One region of the Streptomyces sp. PL-25 genome, then DNA from elsewhere that is predicted to be linked to it. Evidence: riboswitches for the same ligand, from Rfam matches in the RefSeq annotation. Region 1 holds a riboswitch; the other holds the start of a gene.
What was found. Region 1 has a riboswitch for cyclic di-AMP ahead of R4Z62_RS25780 (M23 family metallopeptidase). Riboswitches for the same ligand answer to the same signal wherever they lie in the genome.
Positions count from the first base shown of each region.

Region 2: it holds a riboswitch for cyclic di-AMP, as region 1 does, so the genes downstream of both, R4Z62_RS13695 (transglycosylase SLT domain-containing protein) here and R4Z62_RS25780 (M23 family metallopeptidase) in region 1, are expected to answer to the same signal.

Region 1 is NZ_CP136997.1:5,757,695-5,762,181, forward strand. It holds gene R4Z62_RS25770 (M16 family metallopeptidase) at 1-954, shown strand, start outside; gene R4Z62_RS25775 (M16 family metallopeptidase) at 951-2,339, shown strand; cyclic di-AMP (ydaO/yuaA leader) riboswitch at 2,543-2,704, shown strand; gene R4Z62_RS25780 (M23 family metallopeptidase) at 2,717-3,475, shown strand; gene R4Z62_RS25785 (GntR family transcriptional regulator) at 3,682-4,341, shown strand.
Region 2 is NZ_CP136997.1:3,079,351-3,083,837, reverse strand. It holds gene fahA (fumarylacetoacetase) at 1-540, opposite strand, end outside; gene R4Z62_RS13700 (HAD-IIB family hydrolase) at 739-1,551, shown strand; gene R4Z62_RS13695 (transglycosylase SLT domain-containing protein) at 1,586-2,074, opposite strand; cyclic di-AMP (ydaO/yuaA leader) riboswitch at 2,077-2,266, opposite strand; gene R4Z62_RS13690 (polyprenyl synthetase family protein) at 2,901-3,911, shown strand; gene R4Z62_RS13685 (LolA family protein) at 4,378-4,487, shown strand, end outside.

The DNA.
Region 1 (4,487 bases):
CAGCGCGACGTCGTCAAGAACGAGCGCCGCCAGCGCTACGACAACGTCCCCTACGGCACGGCCTTCGAGCGGCTCACCGCCCTGGCCTACCCGGAGGGCCACCCGTACCACCACACGCCGATCGGCTCCATGGCCGACCTGGACGCGGCCACCCTGGAGGACGCCCGCGCGTTCTTCCGCACGTACTACGCGCCCAACAACGCCGTCCTGTCCGTCGTCGGCGACATCGACCCGCGGCAGACGCTCGCCTGGATCGAGAAGTACTTCGGCTCCATCGCCTCCCACGACGGCAAGCCCGAGCCCCGCGACGGCTCGCTGCCCGAGGTGATGGGCGAGCAACTGCGCGAGGTCGTCGAGGAGGAGGTCCCGGCGCGCGCCCTGATGGCCGCCTACCGCCTCCCGCACGACGGCACACGCGCGTGCGACGCGGCCGACCTCGCCCTGACCGTCCTGGGCGGCGGCGAGTCCTCCCGGCTCTACAACCGGCTGGTGCGCCGCGACCGCACCGCCGTGGCCGCCGGGTTCGGCCTGCTGCGGCTGGCCGGAGCGCCCTCCCTGGGCTGGCTCGACGTCAAGACCTCCGGTGACGTGGAGGTCCCCGTCATCGAGGCCGCCATCGACGAGGAGCTGGCCCGCTTCGCCGAGGAGGGCCCCACCGCCGAGGAGCTGGAGCGCGCCCAGGCCCAGCTGGAGCGCGAGTGGCTGGACCGGCTCGGCACGGTCGCGGGCCGCGCCGACGAACTGTGCCGCTTCGCCGTCCTGTTCGGCGACCCGCAGCTCGCCCTCACCGCCGTCCAGCGCGTCCTGGAGGTGACGCCCGAGGAGGTCCAGGAGGTCGCCAAGGCCCGGCTGCGCCCCGACAACCGCGCGGTCCTCGTCTACGAGCCGACCGCCCCCGACGCCCAGGACGACACCCCCGACGCCCAGGACGACACCGAGGAGACGGCGAAGTGACCGAGCTGGCCACCATGGAGTTCCACCCCCGCCCCGAGGCCGGCGAGGCCAGGCCGTGGGCGTTCCCGGCCCCCGGGCGCGGCACCCTGGACAACGGCATCACGGTGCTGCGCTGCCACCGCCCCGGTCAGCAGGTCGTCGCCGTCGAGGTGTTGCTCGACGCGCCCCTGGACGCCGAGCCGGCCGGCCTGGACGGCGTCGCCACGATCATGGCGCGGGCCTTCTCCGAGGGCACCGACAAGCACTCCGCCGAGGACTTCGCCGCCGAGCTGGAGCGGGCGGGCGCCACCCTGGACGCGCACGCCGACCACCCCGGCGTACGGCTCAGCCTGGAGGTCCCGGCCTCCCGGCTGGCCAAGGGGCTCGCGCTGCTCTCCGACGCGCTGCGGGCGCCCGCGTTCGCCGGGTCCGAGGTCGAGCGGCTGGTGCGCAACCGGCTCGACGAGATCCCGCACGAGCTGGCCAACCCCTCCCGCCGCGCCGCCAAGGAGCTGTCCCGGCAGCTGTTCCCGGCCACCGCCCGCATGTCGCGCCCGCGCCAGGGCACCGAGGAGACCGTCGCCGCCGTCGACGCCGCCGCCGTCCGCGCCTTCTACGACCGGCACGTGCGCCCCGCCACGGCCACCGCGGTCGTCGTCGGCGACCTCACCGGCATCGACCTCGACGAGCTGCTCGGCGAGACCCTGGGCGCCTGGACCGGTTCGCCGGCCGAGCCGCGTCCGGTGCCGCCGGTCACCGCCGACGACACCGGCCGCGTGGTGATCGTGGACCGCCCCGGCGCCGTCCAGACCCAGCTGCTCATCGGCCGGATCGGACCCGACCGGCACGACCGCGTGTGGCCCGCCCAGGTGCTCGGCACCTACTGCCTGGGCGGCACCCTGACCTCCCGTCTGGACCGCGTCCTGCGCGAGGAGAAGGGCTACACCTACGGCGTGCGGTCCTTCGGCCAGGTGCTGCGCTCGGCGCCCGACGGCACCGGCGCGGCCATGCTCGCCATCAGCGGCTCGGTCGACACGCCGAACACCGGACCGGCCCTGGACGACCTCTTCACGGTGCTGCGCAAGCTCGCCGCCGAGGGGCTCACCGAGGCCGAGCGGGACGTGGCCGTGCAGAACCTGGTGGGGGTGGCGCCGCTCAAGTACGAGACGGCCGCCGCCGTGGCGAGCACACTCGCCGACCAGGTCGAGCAGCACCTGCCCGACGACTACCAGGCGACGCTCTATCAGCAGCTCGCGCAGACCGGCACGGTGGAGGCGACCGCCGCGGTCGTCAGCGCCTTCCCGGTGGACCGCCTGGTGACGGTGCTCGTCGGGGACGCGGCGCAGATCAAGGAGCCGGTCGAGGCGCTCGGCGTCGGCCCGGTGACCGTGGTCGCCGCCGAGTAGGACGCACCGCGCGGCACGCGCGCGCGTGGGGCCCCGGTGACCGGAGCGTCACCGGGGCCCCGGCATGTCCGTATTGGGCAGGAGGCGCCCTGTCTGCCCTGTGGCGTGCGCTACAAAAACCCGGATCCGTTTGGGCGCGGAACACGGCCCCGTCTAGCGTCGGTCCGGCTGTTCGTCGGGCAGTGCGCCGCAGCCGCGGCACCGGACAGTCATCGCCGAGTCCCCGTACGGCGCGAGCCAGGGGAGCCGGGGACCCACTCAGTCCCTGGGGTGAATCGGGCACCGTGCGCCGCGCACGGCACCCGTAGGAGACCTTCCTGTTCCGAACCCGTCAGCTAACCCGGTAGGCGAGAGGGAAGGAAAGGACCAGCCACCACATGGCGTTCACGCGCGCCACCGGGAAGCACCGCCGTCCCGGCCGAGTGCAGCGCACCACCGCCCGCGCGGCGGGTGTCGCTGCCCTCACCACCACCGGCGTCATCGGCACCCTCGCCGCCTCCCCGGCCCTCGCCGCAGAGACCCCCGCCCCCGCGGACACCGGCCTCACCCCGGTCATCAGCCTCGGCGACACCGTCGCCGAGCGGGTCGACGCGCAGGCCGCCGCCCAGTGGGAGGCCGCCCAGCAGAAGCAGGCCGAGCAGGCCGCGCGCAAGCTGGCCGCCGAGCGCGCCGAGCAGGCGCGCGAGGCCAAGGAGCGGGCCGACCGCGAGGCCGAGCGCAAGCGCCTCAACACCTTCGTGCCGCCCATCGCCGGCTCCTACGTCTCCACCGGCTACAAGACCGGCGGCTCGCTGTGGTCCTCCGGCTCGCACACCGGCATCGACTTCCACGCCGCGACCGGCACCCCCGTCCACGCGGTCGGCGTCGGCACGGTGGTGGAGACCGGCTGGGGCGGGGCGTACGGCAACCAGGTCGTCATCAGGATGGCCGACGGCATGTACACCCAGTACGGCCATCTGTCGTCCATCGGGGTCACGGTGGGCCAGCAGGTCGTCGCGGGCCAGCAGATCGCGGTGTCGGGCTCCACGGGCAACGTCACCGGTCCGCATCTGCACTTCGAGGCGCGCACCGGCGCGGAGTACGGCTCGGACGTCGACCCGATCGCCTACCTCCGCACGCACGGCGTGCAGGTCTGAATTCCGGCTCCGGGCACGCTCCGTATTCTTCTCCGCCGCACTGCATCCCGGCTGTCCAAAAAATATCCCTGGATTCCGTCACGCCGTCGGAAATTCCCGCGCATTGTTCTAGAGTCGTCGGAATGCGCGTCCGCGGCGTGTCCGCCACGGGCGCGCCACGGCCATGGGCACGGCCACGGTCACGGGACGGGATACGGAGGTCGGACATGCGTGTTCCGGCGCACTCGGTGTGCACGGCGATCCGGGACGACATCGTCGCCGGGGTGCACGAGCGCGGCAGCCGGCTCACCGAGGAGGTCCTGGCCCGCCGCTACGGCGTCTCGCGCGTCCCGGTGCGCGAGGCCCTGCGCACCCTGGAGGCCGAGGGCTTCGTGGTGACCCGGCGGCACGCGGGCGCGTGCGTCGCCGAGCCGACCGAGCAGGAGGGCGCCGACCTGCTGGAGATGCGTCTGCTGCTGGAGCCGCTGGGCGCCGAGCGGGCCGCCCAGCGGCGCACCGAGGGCCATCTGAAGGTGCTGCGCGGCCTGGTCAGGCTCGGTCAGGAGCGGGCCGCGGGCGGGGGCGGCGAGGAGCTGTGGTCCCTGGCCGCCTGGTTCCACGAGACCCTGGCCCAGTCCTGCGGCAGCCCCGCGCTGACCGCCGCCCTGGCCCAGCTGCGGCACAAGATCACCTGGATGTACGGGGCGCCGGACCCCGCCGACCCGGCCGAGACCTGGGCCGGACACGGGGCGATCGTCGACGCGGTGGCACGCGGCGACGCCGCCCGCGCCCGCGCCCTGACCGCCCTGCACACCGAGCGGATGACCGCCGCGCAGCGGGCGAGCGCCCGGAAACATCCCGTCAACACATCGAGCACACGGAATTAACACGCGTGCCGTAGAAAAGAACCGACAGGAATCGGCAGGGACCGGCAGGGGCCGGGAAGGAATGTTCCGCCGATATCCGCGCCCTATTTCCGTTTCCCGCGCGGGGAATTCACGCGGACACACGAAAACCGCGCCGCCCCGCAGGG
Region 2 (4,487 bases), 2.7 Mb from region 1:
GGGCGCGGGGTCGGCGGGGCCCTTGCGCTGTCCCGAGGGGCGTACGACGTCCGTGCCCGAGACGACGACCGTCCCCGAGCGGCCGTGGTAACCGATCGGCAGGTGCTTCCAGTTGGGGGTGAGGGAGTCCTCGGCGTCCGGGCGGAAGATCTGCCCGACGTTGCGCGCGTGGTTCTCGGACGCGTAGAAGTCGACGTAGTCCGCGACCTCGAAGGGCAGGTGCAGGGTCACCGAGGAGAGCGGGTGCAGGAAGGGGGCCACGGTCTCCTGGTGCGCGGGCACCGTCACCCACGCCGTCAGCGCGCGCCGCACGTCCGACCAGGCGGTGCGGCCCGCGGCGAGCAGCGGGTTCAGGGTCGGCCGCGCGAGCAGGGCGGCGTACGGGGAACCGAGCGCCAGCGCCGCCGCACCCGCGTCGAGGACATGGTCGCCGAGCCGGACGCCCACGGTCCGCTCCTGCGACCCGGCGCGCGAGAAGACACCGTAGGGAAGGTTGTGCGGACCGAAGGGGTCGCCCTCGGGGACCTCGAAGGGGGGCATCGGGTACTGCCTCTCTTTCGTGTGCCGGTGTTCCATGGGGGACATGGGTGTCTGGCCACACGTTCATGTGGTCGCGCCACACGTTACGGGGGAGGCAGCTGTCTTGGGCAGTGTCCGAGGAGTCTCCCGGCGACACGGCGGAGGGACGTCGTCCGGTTTCCGCCCGTCACTCGCCTGGCGGATCCGTATTCTCTGATCATGCCCGCACCCGCTGCCCCCGCGTACGCCCTCATCGCCACCGACCTGGACGGCACGCTGCTGCGCGGCGACGACTCCGTGTCCGGGCGGACCCGCGCCGCGCTCGGCCGGGCGGCGGCGGCCGGTGCCCGGCACCTCGTCGTCACCGGACGCCCGGCGCCGCGGGTCCGCCCGCTGCTGAGGTCCCTCGGCGGCACCGGGCTCGCGGTGTGCGGCCAGGGCGCCCAGCTCTACGACGCCGGGGCCGACCGCATGCTGTGGTCGGTCACGCTCGACCGGGAGACGGCCGAGACCGCGCTCGGCAAGATCGAGGCGGAGGTGGGGGAGGTGTACGCGGCGGTCGACCAGGACGGCGTGGACGGCCTCACGCTCATCGAGCCGGAGTACCGCATGGCGCACCCGACGCTGCCCGCCGAGCGGGTCGGGCGGCGCGAGGAACTGTGGCGCGCGCCCATCAGCAAGGTGCTGCTGCGCCATCCCCGGCTGTCCGACGACGAACTGGCGGCGGCGGCCCGCGGCGCGGTCGGTCCGCTCGCCTCGGTGACCATGTCGGGCCCGGGGACCGTCGAGCTCCAGCCCTGCGGCATCACCAAGGCGACCGGTCTCGCGCTGGCCGCGGCGCGGCTGGGACTCGGCCCCGGGGACGCCCTCGCCTTCGGCGACATGCCGAACGACATCCCCATGTTCCGGTGGGCGGCCCGGGGGGTGGCGATGGCCGGCGCCCACCCGGAGCTGAAGGCGGTCGCCGACGAGGTCACCACGTCGAACGAGGACGACGGCGTCGCCGTCGTCCTCGATCGTCTGTTCGTCTGAGCCCTCCGCGTGCCGGCCGGCACGCGGCTGCCCGTCAGTACGCGCTGTTGACGTTGTCGATGGAGCCGTAGCGCGCGGCGGCGTAGTTGCACGCGGCCGTGATGTTGGCGACCGGGTCGTAGATGTCGAACGACGTGCCGGCCACGTGGTAGGCGTTGAAGGTCGGCTGGATGACCTGGAGCAGGCCCTTGGAGGGGATGCCCGCGGCGGCGTTGGAGTCCCAGTTGTTGATGGCCAGCGGGTTGCCGGACGACTCGCGCATCACATTGCGGTGGATGCCGTTGTACGTGCCGGGGATGCCCTTCTGGGCCATGACGGCGAGCGACTCGCGGATCCAGCCGTCCAGGTTGTTCGGGTAGGCGACCGTGCTCGCCGTGGTGGCGGTGGCGGCGGTCGGGGTGGCCGCGGAGGCGCCGGACGCCCCGATCAGCGGCAGGGCGAGGATCGCGGCACCGGTGCCGGAGACGGCGAGGGTGCGGACGAGACGAGCGGCGCGGGAGCGGCTGGGACGACGTGCAGACATGGGGATTTCCTCTCCGTCGCCTGCGAGGTGAGCTGTCGGGTTCGGGCGGGGAGGTGCCCGGCCGGCTCCTCAGAGCACGGCTTCACCCCGAGCCGTTCCGGCGCGGCGTACGACGTAGGACGTACGGCGCTCCGGCCCGGCGACTTACCTGGGTCCCCCGCTCCTGCCATGAGCTGTCGGTGGGTGGTCATCGAGCGCTGGCAGGATTCGGCGTCCGCTCGACTGGCCCGGAACGTATGCGAGAGCACATGTCCCGAACAAGTACCTGATGCATACATCGTCCTAGTTGACCTTGATCCAGGGCATTTTGGCCGCTTGATCCTTTGCGATTGCCAAGGGTCAACTCGCTTGCGGGGGACGGGGAGCGGGGGGTCGGCGGGCCGTGGCGCGGGGTGGCGGTGCACGTGATGCAGCTCACGGAATAATTCGGCCAGGAGCATTTGCCCCCAAGGGGAATTGAAATGCTAATAAGGGTAAATCGGACTCGTAGGGCTGGAAGTGACGGCCGTCACGATCGGTGAGGCCCTGGCCTTGTTCGTACGTACGTGGGCACGGGTGGGCGTGTGGAAGGAGAGTGGGCGCGGCGGGACGGGTGAGAGGAGGGGAAGGGGGAGGCTGGGGAGGAGCGGGAAAGAGCAAGTCGATAAATATCTGTTCATATGTGGTGATCGAAAACATATCGGTCGTGATCCGATACCACCTGGCCTGTATCGGTGGGCGCTATCGGTGATCGAAACGTGACCGGATACGCTGACTTGAGTGATGGCAGCGACCTATCGACAAACCGTGTAAGCGCCAGCAGACACCAGCAGACAGGAGACCCCTCGTGACCGTCGTCGGGCCGTTCGGGCTGAGCGTGCGGGACCAGGCTCTCGAAGCCGATGTCCAGGCCGGATTGGCGGCTGTCGAGGAAGGGCTGCTCGAAGCCACCAAGAGCGAGGTCCCGTTCATCACGGAGGCCGCCCAGCACCTCGTGAAGGCGGGCGGCAAGCGGTTCCGGCCGCTGGTCGTGATGCTGGCGGCCCAGTTCGGCGACCCCGACGCGCCGGGGATCGTGCCCTCGGCCGTGGTCGTGGAGCTGACCCACCTGGCCACGCTCTACCACGACGACGTGATGGACGAGGCCGCCGTGCGGCGCGGGGTGGCCAGCGCCAACACCCGCTGGGGCAACGCGGTCGCGGTCCTCACCGGAGACTTCCTCTTCGCCCGCGCCTCCCAGATCCTCGCGGACCTCGGCCCGGAGGCCGTCCGGGTCCAGGCGCTCGCGTTCGAACGGCTCGTCACCGGGCAGATCCTGGAGACCGCCGGACCGCAGGACGGCAGGGACCCGGTCGACCACTACCTGGACGTGCTGGGCGGAAAGACCGGTTCGCTGGTGGCCGTCGCGTGCCGGTTCGGCGCGATGATGTCCGGCGCCGACGAGCGGGTCGTGGACGTGCTGACGCAGTACGGGGAGCGGCTCGGTGTCGCCTTCCAGCTCGCGGACGACGTGCTCGACATCGCCTCCGACTCCCAGGAGTCCGGCAAGACCCCCGGCACCGACCTGCGCGAGGGCGTCGCCACGCTGCCGGTGCTGCGGCTGCGCGAGCGCGCCGCCCGGCTGGGTCTCGCCGAGGACATCGCCCTGTGCGAACTGCTCGCCTCCGACCTCAGCGACGACGCCCGGCACGCCGAGGCGCTGGCCGCGCTGCGCGCCCACCCCGCGCTCGAACAGGCCCGGCGGGACAGCGTCCGCTACGCCGAGGAGGCGCGGGCCGCGCTGGCCCCGCTGAAGGAGTGCGGCGCCAAGGTGGCCCTGCTCCAGCTGTGCGACGCGGTGGTGCACCGGGTCGGCTAGCTCTAGGGCCGGTCTCCCCGCATCCCCGGGCCCGGCCCTGGCCCTCCCTGCCTCTTCCTTGCCCTCCCCGCTTCTTCCTTGCCTTCCCCGCCTCTTCCGCCTCTTCCTTCCGGGCCTTTTCCTGTGCGCTTCCGGGCGGCCTGAGGGGCCTCTTCCTGTGGTGCCTCTTCCCGCCGGGTCTCTCCACCCCCGGTCCCGCCTCTCCACCCGGCCGGACCCGGTCCCGGAGGGGGTCCCGGCCGGCTTCTCCACCCCGACCCCTACGGGGTGGTGGAGAAGCCGCCCTCGTGTGTCATACCGCAGGCGTACACGGAGTTGGCTCCGCGGTCTGACGCTTCGTCGCGGCCGATTTGGTCAGATGGAAGCACGGACCACACCACTCCTCACCGATTCGGGTGAGAATGGCGGCTTGGGGTGGGAGCAGTGCACACGGGCAGCCGCCGCCGACGACGGAGGTAAGGCACACATGGCACCGTACGAATCCGACGACACCAGGGACACCCCGGAGGCCGGCGACCGCGCCTCGGCGCGCCGCAAGGCCGCCCGTTACGGCGTCCCGGTCGCGGTGGTGGGGGT